Regions from separate parts of the Pseudomonas sp. XP2 genome, predicted to be linked through region 1. Evidence: predicted binding sites of a transcription regulator. Region 1 holds the regulator's gene; the other holds the start of a gene.
The links. Region 1 encodes FliA, which starts transcription of late flagellar genes. Its sites were predicted from a motif close to CTAAAGTTTNNNNNNNNNNNGCCGNTAA; they were not measured.
Positions count from the first base shown of each region.

Region 2: ACK1VC_RS19540 (methyl-accepting chemotaxis protein) is a predicted target of FliA. The motif match lies at 2,985-3,012, and genes of this name have one in related genera.

Region 1 is NZ_JBNRIK010000007.1:78,273-88,577, forward strand. Features, by position in the region: gene flhF (flagellar biosynthesis protein FlhF) at 1-1,085, shown strand, start outside; gene fleN (flagellar synthesis regulator FleN) at 1,179-2,012, shown strand; gene fliA (RNA polymerase sigma factor FliA) at 2,009-2,749, shown strand; gene ACK1VC_RS10460 (chemotaxis response regulator CheY) at 2,870-3,244, shown strand; gene ACK1VC_RS10465 (protein phosphatase CheZ) at 3,265-4,053, shown strand; gene ACK1VC_RS10470 (chemotaxis protein CheA) at 4,066-6,309, shown strand; gene ACK1VC_RS10475 (protein-glutamate methylesterase/protein-glutamine glutaminase) at 6,356-7,480, shown strand; gene ACK1VC_RS10480 (flagellar motor protein) at 7,480-8,220, shown strand; gene motD (flagellar motor protein MotD) at 8,224-9,081, shown strand; gene ACK1VC_RS10490 (ParA family protein) at 9,285-10,073, shown strand; gene ACK1VC_RS10495 (CheW domain-containing protein) at 10,073-10,305, shown strand, end outside.
Region 2 is NZ_JBNRIK010000019.1:47,215-57,519, forward strand. Features, by position in the region: gene pdxR (MocR-like pyridoxine biosynthesis transcription factor PdxR) at 1-391, shown strand, start outside; gene ACK1VC_RS19530 (DUF1835 domain-containing protein) at 554-1,798, opposite strand; gene ACK1VC_RS19535 (alpha/beta fold hydrolase) at 2,025-2,915, shown strand; gene ACK1VC_RS19540 (methyl-accepting chemotaxis protein) at 3,071-4,696, shown strand; gene mgtA (magnesium-translocating P-type ATPase) at 5,462-8,176, shown strand; gene ACK1VC_RS19550 (DUF2493 domain-containing protein) at 8,198-8,581, shown strand; gene ACK1VC_RS19555 (MFS transporter) at 8,837-10,063, opposite strand; gene ACK1VC_RS19560 (TetR/AcrR family transcriptional regulator) at 10,247-10,305, opposite strand, start outside.

The DNA of each region.
Region 1 (10,305 bases):
AGGCCGAGCTGGACCACCGCCAGGACAGCAGCGACAACAACCGCCAATTGTTTGCCGGGCAGTCGCTGACGGCCGCCGAGCCGTTGATCGAGCCGCACGTCGATGCCCCTGAGCCCGCCGCTGCCCCGGCTGCCGCGCCGGTCGACCCGCGCCTGTTCGATGCGATGCGCTCCGAGCTGTCGGGCCTGCGCGAGTTGCTGGAAGTGCAGCTCGGTTCGCTGGCCTGGAACCAGCTGCAAGGCAGCAAGCCACAGCAGGCCAATCTCTGGCGCCGTCTGCAGCGTATCGGCCTGTCCGGGCCGATCGCCCGTGAGCTGCTGGACCTCACCACCGAGATCGAAGAGCCTCGCCAGGCTTGGCGCATGCTGCTGGCGCACCTGGCGCGGATGATCGAAATGCCGGAAATCGAGCCGATCGAAGAGGGCGGGGTGATTGCCATGGTCGGCCCTGCCGGCATGGGCAAGACCACTACCCTGGCCAAGCTGGCTGCCCGCTACGTGCTCAAGTACGGCGCGCAGAACCTGGCGCTGGTGAGCATGGACAGCTTTCGTATCGGCGCGCAGGAGCAGCTCAAGACCCTGGGCCGCATCCTCAACGTGCCAGTGACCTACGTCGACCCGGGCCAGTCCCTGGCCGCGGCGCTGGAACCGCTGTTGCGCAAGCGCGTTGTGCTGATTGATACCGCCGGCCTGCAGGCCAGCGACCCGGCACTGCGCATGCAGCTGGAAACCTTGGCCGGGCGTGGCATTGCCGCGAAGAATTACCTGGTGCTGGCCACCACCAGCCAGAAACAGGTGCTGACCGCCGCCTACCACAGCTACAAACGTTGTGGTCTGGCCGGTTGCATCCTGACCAAGCTGGATGAAACGGCAAGCCTTGGCGATGTGCTGAGCCTTGCCATCAGTCATGAACTGCCCGTGGCCTACCTGACCGATGGCCCGCGCATTCCTGACGACCTGCACCTGCCGCGCGGCCACCAGCTGGTCTCCCGTGCGGTCAATGTGCAGCAGCAGGACGAGCCCAGCGAAGAGGCCATGGCCGACATGTTCGCTGATCTCTATCACAACCCCCGGCGAGCGGGTTGACCATGAAGCGTGTGCAAAGTAGCTATGCCAAGGGGTACGCAGAATTGCCCCACGTGTGGCCTGAGTCCCAGCGAGACAAGGTAAAGAACAGACATGGGTAGCATGCATCCCGTACAGGTGATCGCCGTGACCGGTGGCAAAGGTGGCGTCGGCAAGACTAACGTTTCAGTGAACTTGTCCCTGGCGCTGGCCGAGCTTGGCCGCAGGGTCATGCTGCTGGACGCCGACCTGGGCCTGGCCAACGTCGACGTGTTGCTGGGCCTTACCCCCAAACGTACCCTGGCCGATGTCATCGAAGGGCGCTGTGAGCTGCGTGACGTGATGTTGCAGGGCCCTGGCGGCGTGCGCATCGTCCCCGCAGCCTCGGGCACCCAGAGCATGGTGCACCTGGCCCCGGCCCAGCATGCCGGTCTTATCCAGGCGTTCAGTGAAGTCGGCGACAACCTCGACGTGCTGGTGATCGACACTGCAGCGGGGATTGGTGAGTCGGTGGTCAGCTTCGTTCGCGCCGCCCAGGAAGTGCTGCTGGTAGTGTGTGACGAGCCCACCTCGATCACCGATGCCTACGCCCTGATCAAACTGCTCAACCGCGACTACGGGATGAATCGTTTCCGTGTGCTGGCCAACATGGCGCAGAGCCCGCAGGAAGGGCGCAACCTGTTCGCCAAGCTGACCAAGGTCACCGACCGCTTCCTCGATGTGGCCCTGCAGTACGTGGGTGCCGTGCCGTACGACGAGTGCGTGCGCAAGGCGGTGCAGAAGCAGCGCGCCGTCTACGAAGCGTTCCCACGCTCCAAGTGCGCGCTGGCCTTCAAGGCGATTGCCCAGAAGGTTGACAGTTGGCCGCTGCCGGCCAATCCGCGCGGTCACCTGGAGTTCTTTGTCGAGCGTCTGGTGCAGCCCACCAGCGCGGGACCCGTGCTATGAATGCCAGCGGCTTCAAGATGTACAGCCGGGCAGCGAAAGACGGCCAGTACGAGCTGATCGAACGCTACGCCCCGCTGGTGAAGCGCATTGCCTACCACCTGTTGGCGCGGTTGCCGGCCAACGTGCAGGTCGAGGACCTGATCCAGGCCGGCATGATCGGCCTGCTTGAAGTGGCCAACAAGTATGACGCCAGCAAAGGCGCCAGCTTTGAAACCTATGCCGGCATCCGCATCCGCGGGGCCATGCTGGACGAGGTGCGCAAGGGCGACTGGGCACCGCGTTCAGTGCACCGCAATACCCGCATGGTCAGTGACGCGATGCGTGCCGTTGAAGCCAGAACCGGTCGAGACGCTAAAGATCATGAAGTTGCTGCCGAACTCCAGTTGAGTCTCGATGATTACTACGGGATCTTGAACGATACCTTGGGCAGCCGCCTGTTCAGCTTTGACGACCTGTTGCAGGACGGCGAGCACGAAGGGCTGCATGAGGATGGCGCCAGTGGCCACGTCGAACCTGCACGTGGCCTTGAGGACGAACGCTTCCAGGCTGCCCTGACCGAGGCCATTGCCAACCTGCCGGAGCGTGAGCGCCTGGTATTGGCGCTGTACTACGACGAAGAGCTGAACCTCAAGGAAATCGGCGAGGTGCTTGGGGTCAGCGAATCGCGGGTCAGCCAGTTGCACAGCCAATGTGCCGCGCGCCTGCGTAGCCGCCTGGGGGAATGGCGGGCACGTTGAGCCCGGGGTCGTTGCAGTCGTTTTCCACGTGCGTTTTCCACGTTGTACCGAATTGAATGAGTGCGTGCCCGGTCGGCCGGGCGCGTTTGAGACTGCTTGGAGGTCTAATTGGACAAGAACATGAAAATCCTCATCGTTGACGACTTTTCGACGATGCGGCGGATCATCAAGAACCTGTTGCGTGACCTGGGCTTCACCAACACCGAAGAAGCCGACGATGGCACCACGGCGCTGCCGATGCTGGAAAACGGCCACTACGACTTCCTGGTGACCGACTGGAACATGCCCGGCATGTCCGGTATCGACCTGCTGCGTAAAGTGCGTGCCAGTGAAAAGCTGAAAACCATGCCGGTACTGATGGTGACTGCCGAGGCCAAGCGCGACCAGATCATCGAAGCGGCCCAGGCCGGCGTCAATGGCTATGTGGTCAAGCCGTTCACCGCCCAGGTGCTCAAAGAAAAGATCGAGAAGATCTTCGAACGCGTCAACGGCTGAGTCACGTCAGGGGGCGCGCCATGGATTCATCACAAACGTCTTTGGGGGAGTTCGAATCGACCCTGAAGAAACATGCCCAGGAGTTGGTCGAAAGCCTGGAGCGGGGCCGTTTCGGCGAGGCGGTACAGCTGATTCATGAGCTGAACCAGACTCGCGACCGTGGCCTGTACCAGGAGGTCGGCAAGCTGACCCGCGAGTTGCACAGCGCTATCGTCAGCTTCCAGATCGACCCGACCATGCCACAGGCCGAGGAGGTGTCGCAGATAACCGACGCTACCGAGCGCCTGTCGTACGTGGTCAAGCTGACCGAGGGTGCGGCCAACCGCACCATGGACCTGGTCGAGGAAAGCACCCCGGTGCTCAACGACCTGGCCAGCGAAGCGAAGGCCCTGAGTACCGACTGGCAGCGCTTCATGCGCCGCGAAGTGGCAGCGCCGGAGTTCCGTGACCTGGTCAAACGCGTCGACAGTTTCCTCACGCACAGCGCTGAAGGTAACCGCAAGGTTGCCGGCCACCTCAACGACATTCTGCTGGCTCAGGACTATCAGGACCTGACCGGGCAGGTGATCAAACGCGTCACCACGCTGGTGACCGAGGTGGAAAGCAACCTGCTCAAACTGGTGCTGATGGCCAGCCAGGTCGACCGCTTTGCCGGTATCCAGCATGACCACGATCAACTGCGCGCAGAAAAAGATCTAGAAAAACATCCGACTCGGGGTGAAGGTCCGCAGATTCATGCCGATAAGCGTGAAGACGTTGTGTCCGGTCAGGACGATGTCGATGATTTGCTGTCCAGCCTGGGTTTTTAAGGAGCACGTTTGATGAGCTTCGGCGCCGATGAAGAAATCCTCCAGGATTTCCTGGTAGAAGCCGGCGAAATTCTTGAGCAACTGTCCGAGCAACTGGTCGAGCTGGAAAGCCGACCCGACGATGCCGACTTGCTCAATGCGATCTTTCGCGGTTTCCACACTGTAAAAGGGGGCGCCGGCTTCCTTCAGCTGAACGAGCTGGTGGAGTGCTGCCATATCGCCGAGAACGTGTTCGACATCCTGCGCAAAGGTGAGCGCCGGGTCGATGCGGAACTGATGGATGTGGTGCTTGAGGCACTCGACACGGTCAACAGCATGTTCGGGCAGGTGCGCGAGCGTGCCGAGGTTACCCCGGCCACGCCCGAGCTGCTGGCGGCCCTGTCGCGGCTGGCCGAACCCGGTGGCGCCGAGGTTGCCCAAGCGCCTGTTGCAGCGGCACCGTCAGCCGAGGCGCCGGTTGCGGCCACGGCCCCTGCCGATGAACAGGACATCACCGACAGCGAGTTTGAGCAGTTGCTCGACTCGCTCGATGCGGTCAAGGCGCAAGCCGCGGTCGACGAGCAGATGCAAGGCGAGGCTGGCAGTGGCGAAGGTGACGAAATCACTGACGCCGAATTCGAGTCGCTGCTCGACCAGTTGCACGGCAAAGGCCAGTTCAGTGTCGAAGTCGCGGTACAGCCGGTCGCCGTGCCTGCAGACGCGGCAAGCGACGAAATTACCGACGAAGAATTCGAATCGTTACTCGACCAGTTGCATGGCAAGGGCACATTCCAGGCCGATGCCTTGCCTGCCGCCAGCGCGCCGGCGCCGGTCGCGGTTGACAACAGCGCCGCCAGCGACGAAATCAGCGAGCACGAGTTCGAGGCCCTGCTGGACCAGTTGCACGGCAAGGGCAAGTTTGGTGGTGACGTTGCTGCGGTCGAGGCCCCGGCTGTTGCCAAGGTGCAAGCGCCTGCTCAAGCCAAGGCCGACAGCCAGCCGGTCGCCAAGCCAGCCCCTGCTGCCCCCGCACCCGCGGCCACCAGCAAGCCTGCGCCGGCCCCTCGTGCATCGGCTCCGGCAGCAGAGAAGCATGCCGTCAGCGAAGCGGAAACCACTGTCCGCGTTGACACCGCGCGCCTGGACGAAATCATGAACATGGTCGGCGAACTGGTGCTGGTGCGTAACCGCCTGGTACGCCTGGGCCTGAACAGCGGCGACGAGGCCATGTCCAAGGCCGTGTCCAACCTCGACGTGGTCACTGCCGACCTGCAGACGGCGGTGATGAAAACCCGCATGCAGCCGATCAAGAAAGTGTTCGGCCGCTTCCCGCGTCTGGTGCGCGACCTTGCCCGCCAGTTGAAGAAAGAGATCAACCTGGAGCTGGTCGGCGAAGAGACTGACCTGGACAAGAACCTGGTCGAGGCCCTGGCCGACCCGTTGGTGCACCTGGTGCGTAACGCCGTCGACCATGGTGTCGAGATGCCCGATGAGCGTGAAGCCTCTGGCAAGGCCCGCACCGGCCGTGTGGTGCTGTCGGCCGAACAGGAAGGTGATCACATCCTGCTGTCGATCTCTGACGACGGCAAGGGCATGGACCCGAACATCCTGCGTGCCAAGGCCGTGGAAAAAGGCCTGATGGACAAGGATGCCGCTGAGCGCCTGAGTGAATCGGACTGCTACAACCTGATCTTCGCCCCGGGCTTCTCGACCAAGACCGAGATTTCCGACGTGTCTGGCCGTGGCGTGGGCATGGACGTGGTGAAAACCAAGATTTCCCAGCTCAACGGATCGATCAATATCTACTCGGCCAAGGGCCAGGGCTCGAAGATCGTCATCAAGGTGCCGCTGACCTTGGCGATCATGCCCACCCTGATGGTGATGCTGGGCAACCAGGCGTTTGCCTTCCCGCTGGTCAACGTCAACGAAATCTTCCACCTCGACCTGTCGCGCACCAACGTGGTCGACGGCCAGGAAGTGGTGATCGTGCGCGACAAGGCGCTGCCGCTGTTCTACCTCAAGCGCTGGCTGGTACAGGGCCAGGTGCACGAAGAGCAGCACGAGGGCCACGTAGTGATCCTGTCGGTTGGCACGCAGCGCATCGGCTTTGTCGTCGATCAACTGGTGGGCCAGGAAGAAGTGGTAATCAAGCCGCTGGGCAAGATGTTGCAGGGCACCCCGGGCATGTCCGGGGCCACCATCACCGGTGACGGTCGTATCGCGTTGATTCTCGATGTCCCGAGCATGCTCAAGCGTTACGCCGCACGGCGTATTTGATTTCGGTGGCGCACCCTGGCGGGTTGCGCCGCCTAATGGAGTGTTTATGGCAGTCAAGGTCCTGGTGGTGGATGATTCCGGTTTCTTCCGCCGCCGCGTCTCGGAAATCCTCTCGGCGGATCCGACGATCCAGGTAGTGGGTACCGCGACCAATGGCAAGGAAGCAATCGACCAGGCGCTGGCGCTCAAGCCCGATGTCATCACCATGGACTACGAGATGCCCATGATGGACGGCATCACCGCGGTGCGGCATATCATGCAGCGCTGCCCGACGCCGGTGTTGATGTTTTCCTCGCTGACCCACGAAGGCGCTCGCGTCACCCTCGACGCGCTGGATGCTGGCGCGGTGGATTACCTGCCGAAAAACTTCGAGGACATTTCGCGCAACCCCGACAAGGTCAGGCAAATGCTGTGCGAGAAGGTGCATACCCTTTCGCGCAGCAACCGCCGCCTGGGCAGCTATGCCAGGACGGCACCGGCCGCCGCGCCGGTGCCGGCCAGCAGCCCTGCGCCCGCCAGCAGTTTCGCCAACCCCGCGCCAGCCCGTCCTGCGGCGCCGGCCCGTGCAGCTGCCCCGGCGGCGTCGCACTCGCCAGCCCCCAAGCGCAAACCCTACAAGCTGGTGGCCATTGGCACCTCCACGGGCGGCCCCGTGGCCCTGCAGCGGGTATTGACCCAGCTGCCTGCCAACTTCCCGGCGCCGATCGTGTTGATCCAGCACATGCCGGCGGCGTTCACCAAGGCCTTTGCCGAACGCCTGGACAAGCTGTGTCGCATCAACGTGAAGGAAGCCGAGGACGGCGACGTGCTGCGCCCAGGCCTGGCCCTGCTGGCCCCCGGCGGCAAGCAGATGATGATCGACGGCCGTGGCACCGTGAAGATCCTGCCCGGTGACGAGCGCCTGAACTACAAGCCGTGCGTGGACATCACCTTTGGTTCGGCAGCAAAGTCTTACGGCGACAAGGTGCTGTCGGTGGTGCTCACCGGCATGGGCGCCGATGGCCGTGAAGGTGCACGCCTGCTCAAGCAGGGCGGCAGTACCGTGTGGGCCCAGGATGAAGCCAGCTGCGTGATCTATGGCATGCCCATGGCCATCGTCAAGGCCAACCTGGCCGATGCGGTCTACAGCCTGGACGAAATCGGCAAGCACTTGGTGGAGGCCTGCGTCTGATGGACGTCCTCAGCCTGATCGGCCTGATTCTCGCCTTTGTCGCCATCGTCGGTGGCAACTTTCTGGAAGGTGGCCATGTCGGCGCGCTGGTCAATGGCCCGGCGGCGCTGATCGTGCTGGGTGGCACCCTGGCGGCAGCCTTGTTGCAGTCGCCGCTGTCTTCCTTCAAGCGCGCCTTGCAGATCTTGCGCTGGATACTGTTCCCGCCGCGGGTAGACTTGGCGGGTGGTATCGACCGTGTGGTGAACTGGACCCTGACCGCGCGCAAGGAAGGCCTGCTGGGCCTTGAGGGCGTGGCCGATGCAGAGCCCGACCCGTATGCGCGCAAAGGCCTGCAATTGCTGGTGGACGGCGCTGAGCCAGAAGCCATCCGCAGCATCCTTGAAGTCGACTTTCTGACCCAGGAGAGCCGTGACATCCAGGCTGCCAAGGTATTCGAGAGCATGGGCGGCTACGCGCCGACCATCGGCATCATCGGTGCGGTGATGGGCCTGATCCACGTGATGGGCAACCTCGCTGACCCTTCGCAGCTGGGCAACGGCATTGCCGTGGCCTTTGTCGCCACCATCTACGGCGTGGCCAGCGCCAACCTGATCCTGCTGCCGATCGCCAACAAGCTCAAGGCCAACGTCATGCGCCAGTCGCGCTACCGCGAGATGCTGCTCGAAGGCCTGTTGTCGATTGCCGAGGGTGAAAACCCGCGCTCGATCGAGTTGAAGCTGCAAGGCTTCATGGAGTAACCCATGCGTCGCCGTCGTCATACCGAGGAACACGAAAACCACGAACGCTGGCTGGTGTCGTACGCTGACTTCATCACCTTGCTGTTCGCCTTTTTCGTGGTGATGTACTCGATTTCCTCGATCAACGAGGGCAAGTACAAGGTCATTTCCCAGGCCTTGCTCGGGGTGTTCAACGACCCTGAGCGCAGCATGAAACCGATCCCTATTGGCGATGAGCAGCCGTTGAGCGTGCGCCCGGCAGAGCCGCTGGTCAAAGACAGCGAGCAGACCGAAGCGGGCTTGGCGGCGACCCAGGTCGACCCGTTGAAAACCATCAGCGATGACGTGCGCGATGCCTTTGGCGACCTGATCAACAGCAACCAGATGACCGTGCGCGGCAACGAGCTGTGGATCGAGATCGAGCTGAATTCATCGCTGTTGTTCGGCAGTGGCGATGCCATGCCCAGCGACAAGGCGTTTGCCATCATCGAGAAGGTGGCAAACATCCTCAAGCCATTCGCCAACCCGGTGCATGTCGAAGGCTTCACCGACAACCTGCCGATCCGCACGGCACAGTACCCGACCAACTGGGAGCTGTCGTCGGCACGGGCGGCGAGCATCGTGCGCCTGCTGGCCATGGAAGGGGTCAACCCGGCACGCATGGCATCGGTGGGTTATGGCGAGTACCAGCCGGTGGCGGGCAATGACACCGCCGACGGTCGCGCGCGTAATCGCCGGGTGGTGCTGGTGATTTCCCGTAACCTCGAAGTGCGCCGCAGCCTGACGGGCTCGGGCAGTGCCAATGCAACGCCGGATGCCGCATTGCGCCGGGCTGGCACACAAAGTGCACCGGCAACGTCAGCAACGGTGGCGGGGCAGTGATCCGTCAATTCCCCGTCGCGCCATTGTATTGAAAGTGACTCCGTCCCCTGTGGGAGCGGGCATGCCCGCGAAGCAGGCGACGCGGTGAACGGCACCGGCTGCGCCGGTGTTCGCGGGCTCGCCCGCTCCCACAGGGGTCGTGCCGGCTCTTGGATAGTTGTTTCTACAGTGTCCCTGCCAAATCAATAGATAGAGTTTGCTTGATGAGAGTCTGGGCAGTAGCCAATCAAAAAGGTGGCGTCGGCAAGACCACCACAACCATCGCCCTGGCTGGCCTGCTGGCTGAGGCTGGCAAGCGCGTGGTCGTCGTCGACCTCGATCCGCACGGGTCGATGACCAGCTATTTCGGGCACAACCCCGATGCGCTGGAGCACAGCTGCTACGACCTGTTCCTGCACAAGGGCGCAGTGCCAGACGGCCTGCCCGGGCAGTTGTTGCTGCCTACCAGCGACGAGCGCATTTCGCTGTTGCCGTCGAGCACCGCTTTGGCAGTGCTGGAGCGCCAGTCACCCGGGCAAAATGGCCTGGGCCTGGTGATCGCCAAGAGTCTGGCGCAGCTGTGGCAGGATTTCGACTATGCCGTGATCGACAGCCCCCCCTTGCTGGGTGTGCTGATGGTCAATGCCCTGGCCGCCAGCCAGCAGTTGGTGATACCGGTGCAGACCGAATTTCTGGCAGTGAAGGGCCTGGAACGCATGGTTGGCACCTTGGCCATGATCAACCGTTCGCGCAAGCAGGCGCTGCCGTACCAGATCGTACCCACCCTGTTCGACCGCCGTACCCAGGCCTCCCTGGGCACACTCAAGCTGCTGCGTGATACCTACGGCCAACAGGTGTGGCAGGGCTACATCCCAGTCGATACGCGCCTGCGCGATGCCAGCCGCAAGGGCGTCACGCCCTCGCAGTTCGACAGCAAGAGCCGCGGTCTGATTGCCTATCGGGCGCTGCTCAAGCACCTGCTGACTTACAAGACCGCAGTGCAGGTGGCCTGATGACCCAGACCCGACACACCAGCACCCGGCCGCAGATGGCCCTGCAGTCGTACCTCGACGGCCTGTTGCAGGAGGCCACCGAAGCCCAAGAGCTGTTTGAGCCGCCAGCGGCGCCAGACGAGTTCGCCGAGGCGGTGCGCGAGGAGCAGGCACGTGATGCGCGTCAGCCCGCCGGGCCGATGCCAGCCCAAGCCCCTGCCAGCCTTGCCCAACGGCCGTTTGCCGAACCCAA
Region 2 (10,305 bases), on a different contig from region 1:
GCTGACCCTGGGGCAGGGCGATGCGGTGATGCAGCGGATGCTGGCGGACTTGATCAATGATGGCGAGCTGAAGAAGCACTTGCGCCGGGTCAACCGCGAGTACCGTCGGCGTCGGCAGACCCTGTTGGCTTGCCTGCACGATGCGTTTGGCGAGCAGATTACCGTGCAGGAGCCGGAAGGTGGGCTGGCGCTGTGGGTGCGGTTTGCCGACACGATCAATGTGGATCAGTTGGTCGACAAGGCACTGGAGCTGGACCTGGTGGTGCGCAGCGGTCGCCAGTTCTCGCCGTTTGGTCATGCCGAGAATGCCTTGCGCCTGGGTTTTGCTTCGCTGGATGTCGATGAGCTCCGGCAGGCCACCCAGCGCCTGGCGCAGGCAGCAGAAAGGTGATGTCACGACCACGGGGATTCAATTGTCTGGTGCCGCCTGGACTGGCCTCATCGCCGGCAAGCCAGCCCCCACAGCATTCATGCAAGACCTGAGGTCAATGCGGTCCAGGTGGGAGCTGGCTTGCCGGCGCAGGGCCGCACAGCGGCCCTGCGGTTGAGCAGGTTATCGGCGTTGCCACACCTCGCCTTGTTCGGTCACTACCCAAGGCCTGTCAGCCGCATCCACCAGCACCCCGCCAACCCAGCGCTGCGCAGGGTTGTGATCCAGCCAGTGGGCCTTGCCTGCAAGCACTTGCTCGGCAAGCGGCGTCAGCCGCAGCAGTCGCTGCGCCCAAGCTTCTCCCGGGCCTTCAACCAGCAGCGGGTGTGGCGCGTGGATCAACGGCTGCAGCAGCACATGGAACATCTGGTCACCGAGGTAAGGCAGCGGGTCATCCTGCATCATCAACTGGCCAAACACGCGGCCGGCCGGTAGCGCGCCGCGTGAAGCCAGCACGCGCAGCAGCAGGCGTTCGGTAAGGCTCAAACCGTCATGTGCCCCCGGTAGCTCCTGCAGCTGGCGCGCCAATGCCCCGCCCAGCAACGGCAAGGCCGGGTGTGCGTGGCCAGCGAGGCTCGCCCAGCCTTTTGGATTGGGTGCGGTGTAGGCCGCCCATGCCTCGCGGGCCAGGGCGAATGCATCCTCACCCAGCGCGCGACGTTGCGGCCACAACCAAGCCAGCAGGTCGGGGGCCAGTTGCCCAATGCCGATAAAGCGCTCGATGCCGGGCACCTGGTCAATTTCGATCAGCTCCAGCCGACGCGGCAGGCCAGGCAGGCTGGCGAGTACGCGAATCAGGAACAGCTGGTCGTAAGCGTCGGCCTCGCACCACAGCACAATTTCGCTGTCGCGGTTAAGCCCTGCCAATGCGCTACGTTGTGCTGCCTGGCGCTGTTCAAGGTCTTGGGGGCTCAGCCGGAACGCTTGTTGAACGTAGGCGCTGCGAACCTGCCAGTACTGCTCATCAGGCCGTGCCGGTACAGGCCCCATCACCATGGGGTCGTCGAACATCTGGAAAGCGCCGGCAAACCCGGCGGTGCGCAAGCTGTGGGCGATGTCGTTGCCGCAGCGCCAGTGCTGCACGTTAGCCTCGTCATCGGCAGAAAAACCGGGGTGGCGTGCTGCAAAAGCCACGGCATCGGCATGGGCCTTGAGCTTGGGCCAGCTGGCAAAACCGGCCTCGCGGGCCACCAGCCATTGGGTATCGGCAAGCCGGTAGTCGGGGCCGGGCAGGCCAAGCGTGCGCAATTGCTCGCGGGTGTCGTCGGCTTGGTGGGTTTTCAGTTCGGTCAGCAAGCGCTTGGCGCGTTTGCGCAAGGCGGGCAGGTCGAGCAAGCCGTGGTGGCGGGAAGCATTGATGGCGGGCATGCCAACTCCTTTGGGGCTCGGTCCGCCGACAAGCCGGGAGCTGGTATGGAAATGGAGTGAAGCATGGCTCGGGCAACCCCTTTGCGCGGACCGCAGGCGCAGCCGGCGCCCAGGCCACGACTTTAACGGTGCAGCGCAGCGGGTTGCAAATGATAGTTTTCCCATGGGTTGCCGTGCGCTTTATAGTGGCGGGCTTTTCTCCGTTGAAGTCAAAGGAATGGCGACCATGCGCATACGCACCCTGCTTGCAGCAATCGGGACCAGCTTGTCGCTGGGCTCGGCATTGGCTGCGCCAAGCCAGCCAGTGCCTGTAGCGGGCGAACGTATTTCGGTAAAGGTCGAGGGCACCGGGCCGGACGTCATCCTGATCCCCGGGCTGGCCTCTTCCCGTGAGGTTTGGGCGGGGCTCGCCAGCACACTGCGCCAGCAGCATCGCCTGCACCTTGTGCAGGTTGCAGGCTTTGCCGGTTCGCCTGCCGTGCCCGCTGTGGACGGGCGCGTGGCCGCTCCTGTAGCCGAGGCGGTTGCTGACTATATCCGTAGCCAGCGCCTTGAGGCGCCGGCCATCATTGGCCATTCGCTGGGCGGTGAGGTGGCGCTGATGCTTGGCGCACGCCACCCGGAGCAGGTCGGGCGGCTGATGGTTGTCGATGCGCTGCCGTTTTACACGTTATTGATGGACCCCACGGCCACTGCCGAAACGGCTGCACCCCAGGCTGCCACATTCCGTGATGGGATGCTGCTGGCCCCGGCAGCGCAGGCCGAAGCCATGCAGCGTGCGGCCATTGACCGGCTGGCCAAGACCGCTGCGGCCAGGCCCGCATTGGTAGAGGCCGCGCTGCGCTCGGACCGCAAGGCGGTAGCCGACGCTACCTATGAACTGATGACCACCGACCTGCGCCCGGAGCTTGGCGATATCCAGGCGCCGGTGCAGGTCGTCTATGCCTATGACCCCTTGTATGGCATACCCGCTACCAGCGTCGATGCAACCTTCGCAAACGCCTATGCCGGGACGCGAAACATCAGCTTCAAACGTATCGATGGCAGCTTCCACTTCGTCATGCTGGACCAACCGCAGGCCTTCGCGCAGACGGTAGTCAATTTCCTCGATCGCTGAGGTTGGCCGCGGCGCAGCCTGCGCCCGGCAACATCTGTTCGGTTATCGCCCATAACCTGCTTCCTGCGCCTCAAGCCTGCGCCGGTACCTCCGATAGCAGCACACCCACCGTCGAATTTCGACCAGAAGTGGTGCCAATAAGGAGTACTGCCCGCATGCTTGCCAACCTCAAGATACGTACCGGAATGTTCTGGGTGCTGTCGTTGTTCAGCCTGACCCTGCTGTTTTCCACCGTCAGTGCCTGGCGGGCAGCCGTGGGCAGCGGTCAGCAGATCACCGAACTGGACCAGACCGCACACCAGTCGGACCGGTTGAACAATGCGTTGTTGATGGCAATCCGTTCCAGCGCCAATGTGTCCTCGGGCTTCATCGAGCAGTTGGGCGGCCATGACGAGAGTGCAGGCAAGCGCATGGCGCTGTCAGTCGAGCTGAACGACAAGAGCCAGAAGCTGGTCGACGAGTTCGTTGAAAATGTCCGCGAGCCAGCCCTTCGCACGCTGGCAACCGAGCTGCAGGCTACCTTTGCCGAATATGCCAAGGCGGTAGCCGGGCAGCGCGAAGCGACCCGCCAGCGTTCGCTGGAGCAGTACTTCAAGGTCAACATCGATGCCGGCAATGCCATGGGCCGACTGCAAGCGCTACGCCAGCAGCTGGTTGGCGTACTGAGCGAACGTGGCCAGCAGATCATGCTGGAGTCAGACCGTCGTCTGGCGCGTGCACAAATGCTGAGCCTGGGGCTGCTAGGGGTGACCTTGCTGCTGGCTGCACTGTGCTGGGCCTTCATTGCCCAGCGAGTGCTGCATCCGCTGCGTGAAGCCGGTCGGCACTTCCAGCGCATTGCCGGTGGTGACCTGAGCGTGCCGGTGCAAGGGCAGGGCAACAACGAGATCGGCCAGCTATTCCATGAACTGCAGCGTATGCAGCAGAGCCAGCGCGACACCCTGGGGCAGATCAACCACTGTGCCCGGCAGCTGGACGCAGCCGCCACTGCGTTGAACGCGGTTACCGAGGAAAGCGCCAGCAACCTGCGTCAGCAGGGGCAGGAGCTGGAGCAGGCAGCTACTGCTGTGACCGAAATGACCACGGCCGTGGAGGAAGTTGCGCGCAACGCTATCACTACATCGCAAACCACCAGCGAGTCCAACCAGCTGGCCGCACAAAGCCGCCAGCAAGTCAGCGACAACATCGATGGCACCGAGGCCATGACCCGCGAGATCCAGACCAGCAGTGCGCACCTGGAGCAATTGGTGGGGCAGGTCCGGGATATCGGCAAAGTACTGGAAGTGATCCGCTCGGTGTCCGAGCAAACCAACCTGCTGGCACTCAATGCTGCCATCGAGGCGGCCCGCGCCGGTGAGGCCGGGCGCGGCTTTGCGGTGGTGGCAGATGAGGTACGCACGCTGGCCTACCGCACCCAACAATCGACCCAGGAAATCGAACAGATGATCGGCCGCGTGCAGGCGGGCACCGAGGCGGCGGTGGCGTCGATGCAGGCCAGCACCAACCGCGCCCAGTCGACACTGGACGTGACCTTGGCCTCGGGGCAGGTGCTGGAAGGTATCTACAGTGCGATTGGCGAAATCAACGAGCGCAACCTGGTCATCGCCAGTGCGGCCGAAGAGCAAGCTCAGGTGGCGCGGGAAGTGGACCGCAACCTGCTGAACATTCGCGAGCTGTCGATCAACTCGGCGACAGGAGCGCAGCAGACCAGCGAGGCGAGCAAGGCGCTGTCGGGGCTGGTGGGGGAGATGACGGCATTGGTGGGGCGGTTCAGGGTGTAAGGGTAGCCGGGCGACGGGCGTAAAACTCGCACCTGATCGTTGTTACATTAAAAGTGGGTGAAACTTATTTAAAGTTCCCCTTGCGGGTTGACTTCGATACTACCCTTGAATAAAGTTCGATCGCCCCGAGAAAGGGCCTTTTTTCCATTCACTGAAGAATTCAATGGACACAGTATCTAGTCGCTGCCTGACCCCTGCCGTATGGCCTGGTCAGGCACTTGAACCGGAACACCGGTCCCGACACCCTGGTCGGGCAAGCCGCGCCAGAGCCTGATGCTCCGTCGTGACTTGCCGCCACCGGTGTCTGCCGGTTGGAGGCAAGCTCATGAACCTCACTTCATTCGCTTCACACCGCCTGTTCGCCGGCCTTGCGCCGCAGCTGGCCCGTGCCCGGCCGTGCCGCCTGCACGGGTACCCTGACGACAGCCAGGAGCCCCCAAGTAGATGCGGGCCGCTGGCGCGTCTTCATGCCCGCTTGAGCCCCCAGACTTCTCACTGAATAAAAGATATTCAGCGGTATCTTCCCTCCCGAACTTACTAAGTTGAAAGTTTGCCGGGTAACTATTGCCCCGTGTTTATGAAAAGGAATCAATCCATGGACTGCGCGAGTAGAAAGTTCGCTGCCGACACAACTTCCGACCCTCGGCAGCGGACAGACAACTGTCGGAAAAACCCAGCATTTTTCTGCGACCCGACATGCCTTCGTTCACTGGCTGAGTGAAACGTCTGTGTGTCGTGCCGCCGCAGCGGCAGGAGCACAGCAACATGACTGTCAAACACCGCAACACCTCATCGGCCAAGGCCGAACGCGAAACTCGCCTGTCTACCCGCGCCGCCCGTGAAGCGCGCAATGGCCTGGCCGTTACCCTCGCCAACCTCGATGCCAGCGAGCAGGGCCTGACCGAGCACGAAGCTGCCAAGCGCCTGGAGCGCGATGGGGCCAACCAGGTTGCCCACGATCCGCAACCCCACGCCTTGGTGCAATTGCTCAAGGCCCTGCATAACCCGTTCATCTATGTACTGCTGATTCTGGCCGGGATCAGCTTCGTCACCGACTACTGGCTGCCGGTCAGCGCAGGCGAAACGGACGACGCCGACCTGACCAAGGTCATCATCATCATGACCATGGTCAGCCTTAGCAGCCTGCTGCGCTTCTGGCAGGAATACCGCTCGAACAAGGCCGCCGACGCGCTCAAGGCAATGGTGCGCACTACCGCAACCGTGCTACGCCGCGAGCAGGTCGGGCAGGCCCCGCGCCTGCGCGAAGTGCCCATGGACAAACTGGTGGCCGGCGACATCGTGCAGCTATCTGCAGGCGACATGATCCCGGCCGATATCCGCCTGCTTGAATCGCGCGACCTGTTCATCAGCCAGGCGGTGCTCACTGGCGAAGCGCTGCCGGTCGAGAAGTACGACACCTTGGGCAATGTCGCCCAGAAGTCCGCCACCGGGCATGGCGCCAACCCGGACAACCTGCTCGAGCTGCCAAACATCTGCTTCATGGGCACCAACGTCGTCAGCGGCCGCGCGCGCGCTGTGGTGGTCGCCACCGGCCGACGTACCTATTTCGGCTCGCTGGCCAAGGCCATCGCCGGTTCCCGCAGCCAGACCGCCTTCGATCGCGGCGTGAACAGCGTCAGCAGCCTGCTGATCCGCTTCATGCTGGTGATGGTACCGGTAGTGTTCATGATCAACGGTGTGGTCAAGGGCGACTGGGGGGATGCCTTCCTCTTCGCGCTTGCCGTGGCAGTGGGCCTGACCCCTGAAATGCTGCCGATGATCGTCAGTGCCAACCTGGCCAAGGGCGCTGTGGCCATGGCCCGGCGCAAGGTGGTGGTCAAGCGCCTGAACGCCATCCAGAACCTGGGCTCCATGGACGTACTGTGCACAGACAAGACCGGCACGCTCACCCAGGACCGGATCATCCTCGAACACCACGTGCGCTTCGATGGCCAGCGCGATCGGCATATCCTTGAACTGGCCTGGCTCAACAGCCACCACCAAAGCGGCATCCGCAACCTGATGGACCAGGCCGTGCTGCATTTTGCTGGCCAGGACAGCCAGTTCCAGGTGCCTTACGCTTACGCAAAGGTAGACGAACTACCGTTCGACTTCATCCGCCGTCGCCTGTCCGTGGTAGTGAAAAATGCACTTGGCGATCACCTGCTGGTAAGCAAGGGGGCGGTCGAGGAAATGCTCGCCATCGCCACCCATGTGCAGGAGGGCGACCGTGTCGTTACCCTGGACCCGCTCCGCCGCCAGCAGCTTCTGGCCAGCGCCGATGCCTACAACCAGGACGGCTTCCGCGTGCTGGTGGTCGCCACCCGCGAGATCCCGTCGGCCGAAGGCAAGGCGCAGTACCACACCGACGATGAGCGCGACTTGGTGATCCAGGGCTTCCTGACCTTCCTCGACCCACCCAAGGAAACTGCCGGCCCGGCCATTGCCGCCCTGCGTGACATGGGGGTGCGGGTGAAGGTGCTGACCGGCGACAACCCGGTGGTTACCTGTAAGGTCTGCCGTGAGGTGGGCCTGGAGCCAGGCCTGCCACTGCTCGGCCAGGACATCGAGCGCATGGACGACACCACCCTGAAGCTTCAGGTCGAGGAACGCACTGTCTTCGCCAAGCTCACCCCGCTGCAGAAATCACGTGTGCTCAAGGCCCTGCAGGCCAATGGTCACACGGTCGGCTTCCTCGGCGACGGTATCAACGACGCCGCCGCCCTGCGCGATGCCGACGTCGGTATCTCGGTGGACAGCGGCACCGACATCGCCAAGGAGTCGGCCGATATCATCTTGCTGGAAAAAAGCCTGATGGTACTGGAGGAGGGGGTGCTCAAAGGCCGCGAAACCTTCGGCAACATCATGAAGTACCTGTGCATGACTGCCAGTTCCAACTTTGGCAACGTGTTCTCGGTCCTGGTGGCCAGTGCGTTCATTCCGTTCCTGCCGATGTTGGCGATCCACCTGCTGCTGCAGAACCTGATGTACGACTTCTCCCAGCTGTCGCTGCCGTGGGACCGCATGGACAAGGAGTTTCTCAGCAAGCCCCGCAAATGGGACGCCCGCAACATCGGCCGCTTCATGCTGTGGATCGGCCCTACTTCGTCGATCTTCGACATCACCACCTTTGCCCTGATGTGGTTTGTGTTCGCCGCCAATAGCGTCGAGATGCAGGCGCTGTTCCAGTCTGGCTGGTTCATCGAAGGGTTGCTGTCACAGACCTTGGTGGTGCACATGCTGCGCACCCGCAAGGTGCCGTTCTTCCAAAGCACCGCTGCGCTGCCGGTGGTGCTGGCAACGGGGCTGGTGATGGCATTCGGTATCTACATCCCGTTCTCGCCGGTGGGCGCGATGGTGGGCCTGGTGCCGCTGCCATGGGCATACTTCCCTTGGCTGGTTGCTACCCTGCTGGGCTACTGCGTGGTCGCGCAAGGGATGAAGACCCTTTACATCCGCCGCTTCGGGCAGTGGTTCTGAGCCAGGCGAGGAGAGCAGAGCATGCGAGTACTGATCTGTGCGGGACGCAACTATGCCGACACCCGGCGCTGCCGCCAGGCCCTGGATGACGTTCAGCGCCAGCGGCCGATCCGGGTGTTGATCCACGGTGGCAGCCAGTTCCTGGGCGGCGAGATCGAAAGCTGGGCACGTGAGCACGGTGCCGATCTGGTGCGCTACCCGCCGAACTGGCAGTTGCACGGCAAGCAGGCCGAACGCCTGCGCAACCTGTTCATGCTTAACGACAGTCGCCCTGATCTGTTGCTTGCACTGCCCGGGGGCGATGACACAGAGGAACTGCTGGCCAGGGCTCGCGGCGCGGAGGTTCCGGTGATTTGCGGCAGGCAACCACGGCGGCCCGAGCGGGATGAACCTGGCGTGGGATAAGCCTGCCTGCCACCAGTCCTGTGGGAGCGGATTCACCCGCGAAGAAGACACCGCCGTGGATGGCACGGGCTTCGCCCGTGTTCGCGGGGCAAGCCCGCTCCCACAGGGATCGCGCCAGCTTTTAGAAGTTGAACAAGACAGTTGCGCCCACAATGACCGCGCTAGGTTTCACGTTTTTTGCGAGACAGTCGCTGGTACAAGTACAGCGTGGGCCGAAGCCGGCGCTGTACTTGCGGCGCCTCGGTGCCGAGCTGCTCAGCCCGGCTGCGCAGCAAGGTTATTGCTCACGTTGCGCCCCAGCACCAGCACGGTGACAAAACCACAGCCCACCAACGCGGTAGCCAGGCTCAACAGCACCGCCGTGCCCATATGGTCGACCACCTGCCCGCCGAAGAAAGAGCCCAGCGCAATGATCACCTGGAACATGGCTACGAACAGCGGCATGCCACGTTCAACATCCTTAGGTGCCACCACGAACATCCAGATGTTGGCGCAGGCCGGGAACGCACCGAAAGCGAAGCCCCACAGCGCGATCAGCATGGCAGCGCCCGTCATGCCGGTGGCGAAGTGCGGGAACAGGGCGGTGCTGACAGCAATCATCAGCGCAACCAGCATCAGGGTATGCCGCACGCTGCGGTTGGCAGCGTAGCCCGCGAAAATGTTACCCATGAACCCGGCAACGCCATACAGCAGCAACAGCGATCCAATCGTAGGCCCGTCAAAGCCGGCATTCTGTTTGAAGAACGGGGCAACATAGGTGTACGCGGCAAAGTGCGCCAGGCCGATCAGCAGCACGGCAATCAGCCCGACCCGCGCTTGTGGGTTGATGAACAAGGCCGGCAGGTCGCTGATGCGAATGGCCTTTTCCGGCAGCAGCCGCGGCAGCAGGAATACCTGCGCCAGCAGCACAGGTATGCCCACCAGTGCGGTGACCAGGAACGTCATGCGCCAGCCCATCAGGCCGCTCAGCCAGGTGCCCACGGGCACGCCCACTACGGTCGCCAGGGTTACGCCGGCCATGATGATCGAGTTGGCCTTGGCTACGCCCATGCCGTCGGGGGCCAGGCGGCCGCTGAGGGCGATGGCGGTTGCCCAGAAACCACCGATACTGACACCCAGCAGCACGCGGCCGACCAACAGCAAATTGAAGTCGACGGCGTAGGCCACGATGGTGTTGGCGATGATCATGATCAGCGTCAGGCCGATCAGCAGGTAGCGCCGGTCCAGCGCGCCGACCCCCACGGAAATCAACGGCGCGGCCAGCGCGGCCATGATACCGGGCAAGGTCACCATCAGGCCGGCAAGGCCTGCACTGATGCCGAGGTCACTGGCCACATCGTTGAGCACCCCCACCGGGAGGAACTCGCTGGTGACCAGGGCGAAGGCACCCACGGCGACCGAGAGGATTGCCAGCCATTGCTGTGTGACGCTCTGCTGATTATGTTCGGGAAGGCCGCGAGGGGCCTGGCGGTTGCTTGGCATGGGGGTCGGTTCCATGAGGGATGGCGCCTGTAGCAGGCGCAGGAGCGGAGGGATTTGCAGGCGATTATAGGGATGGCCTTGCCAGGCCGACAGGCAGGCCGCTTGATAGTCATCATCAGCGTAATCGATGAAACCCCTGGTTTAGAGCGGAAACTATTGCGTTGTGGGGCCACGAAGCCAGTTTCAGGGCGGTGTCACAGCCGTTTGCTTCACCGGTAAGACACCGCCCAGCACCATCTGGG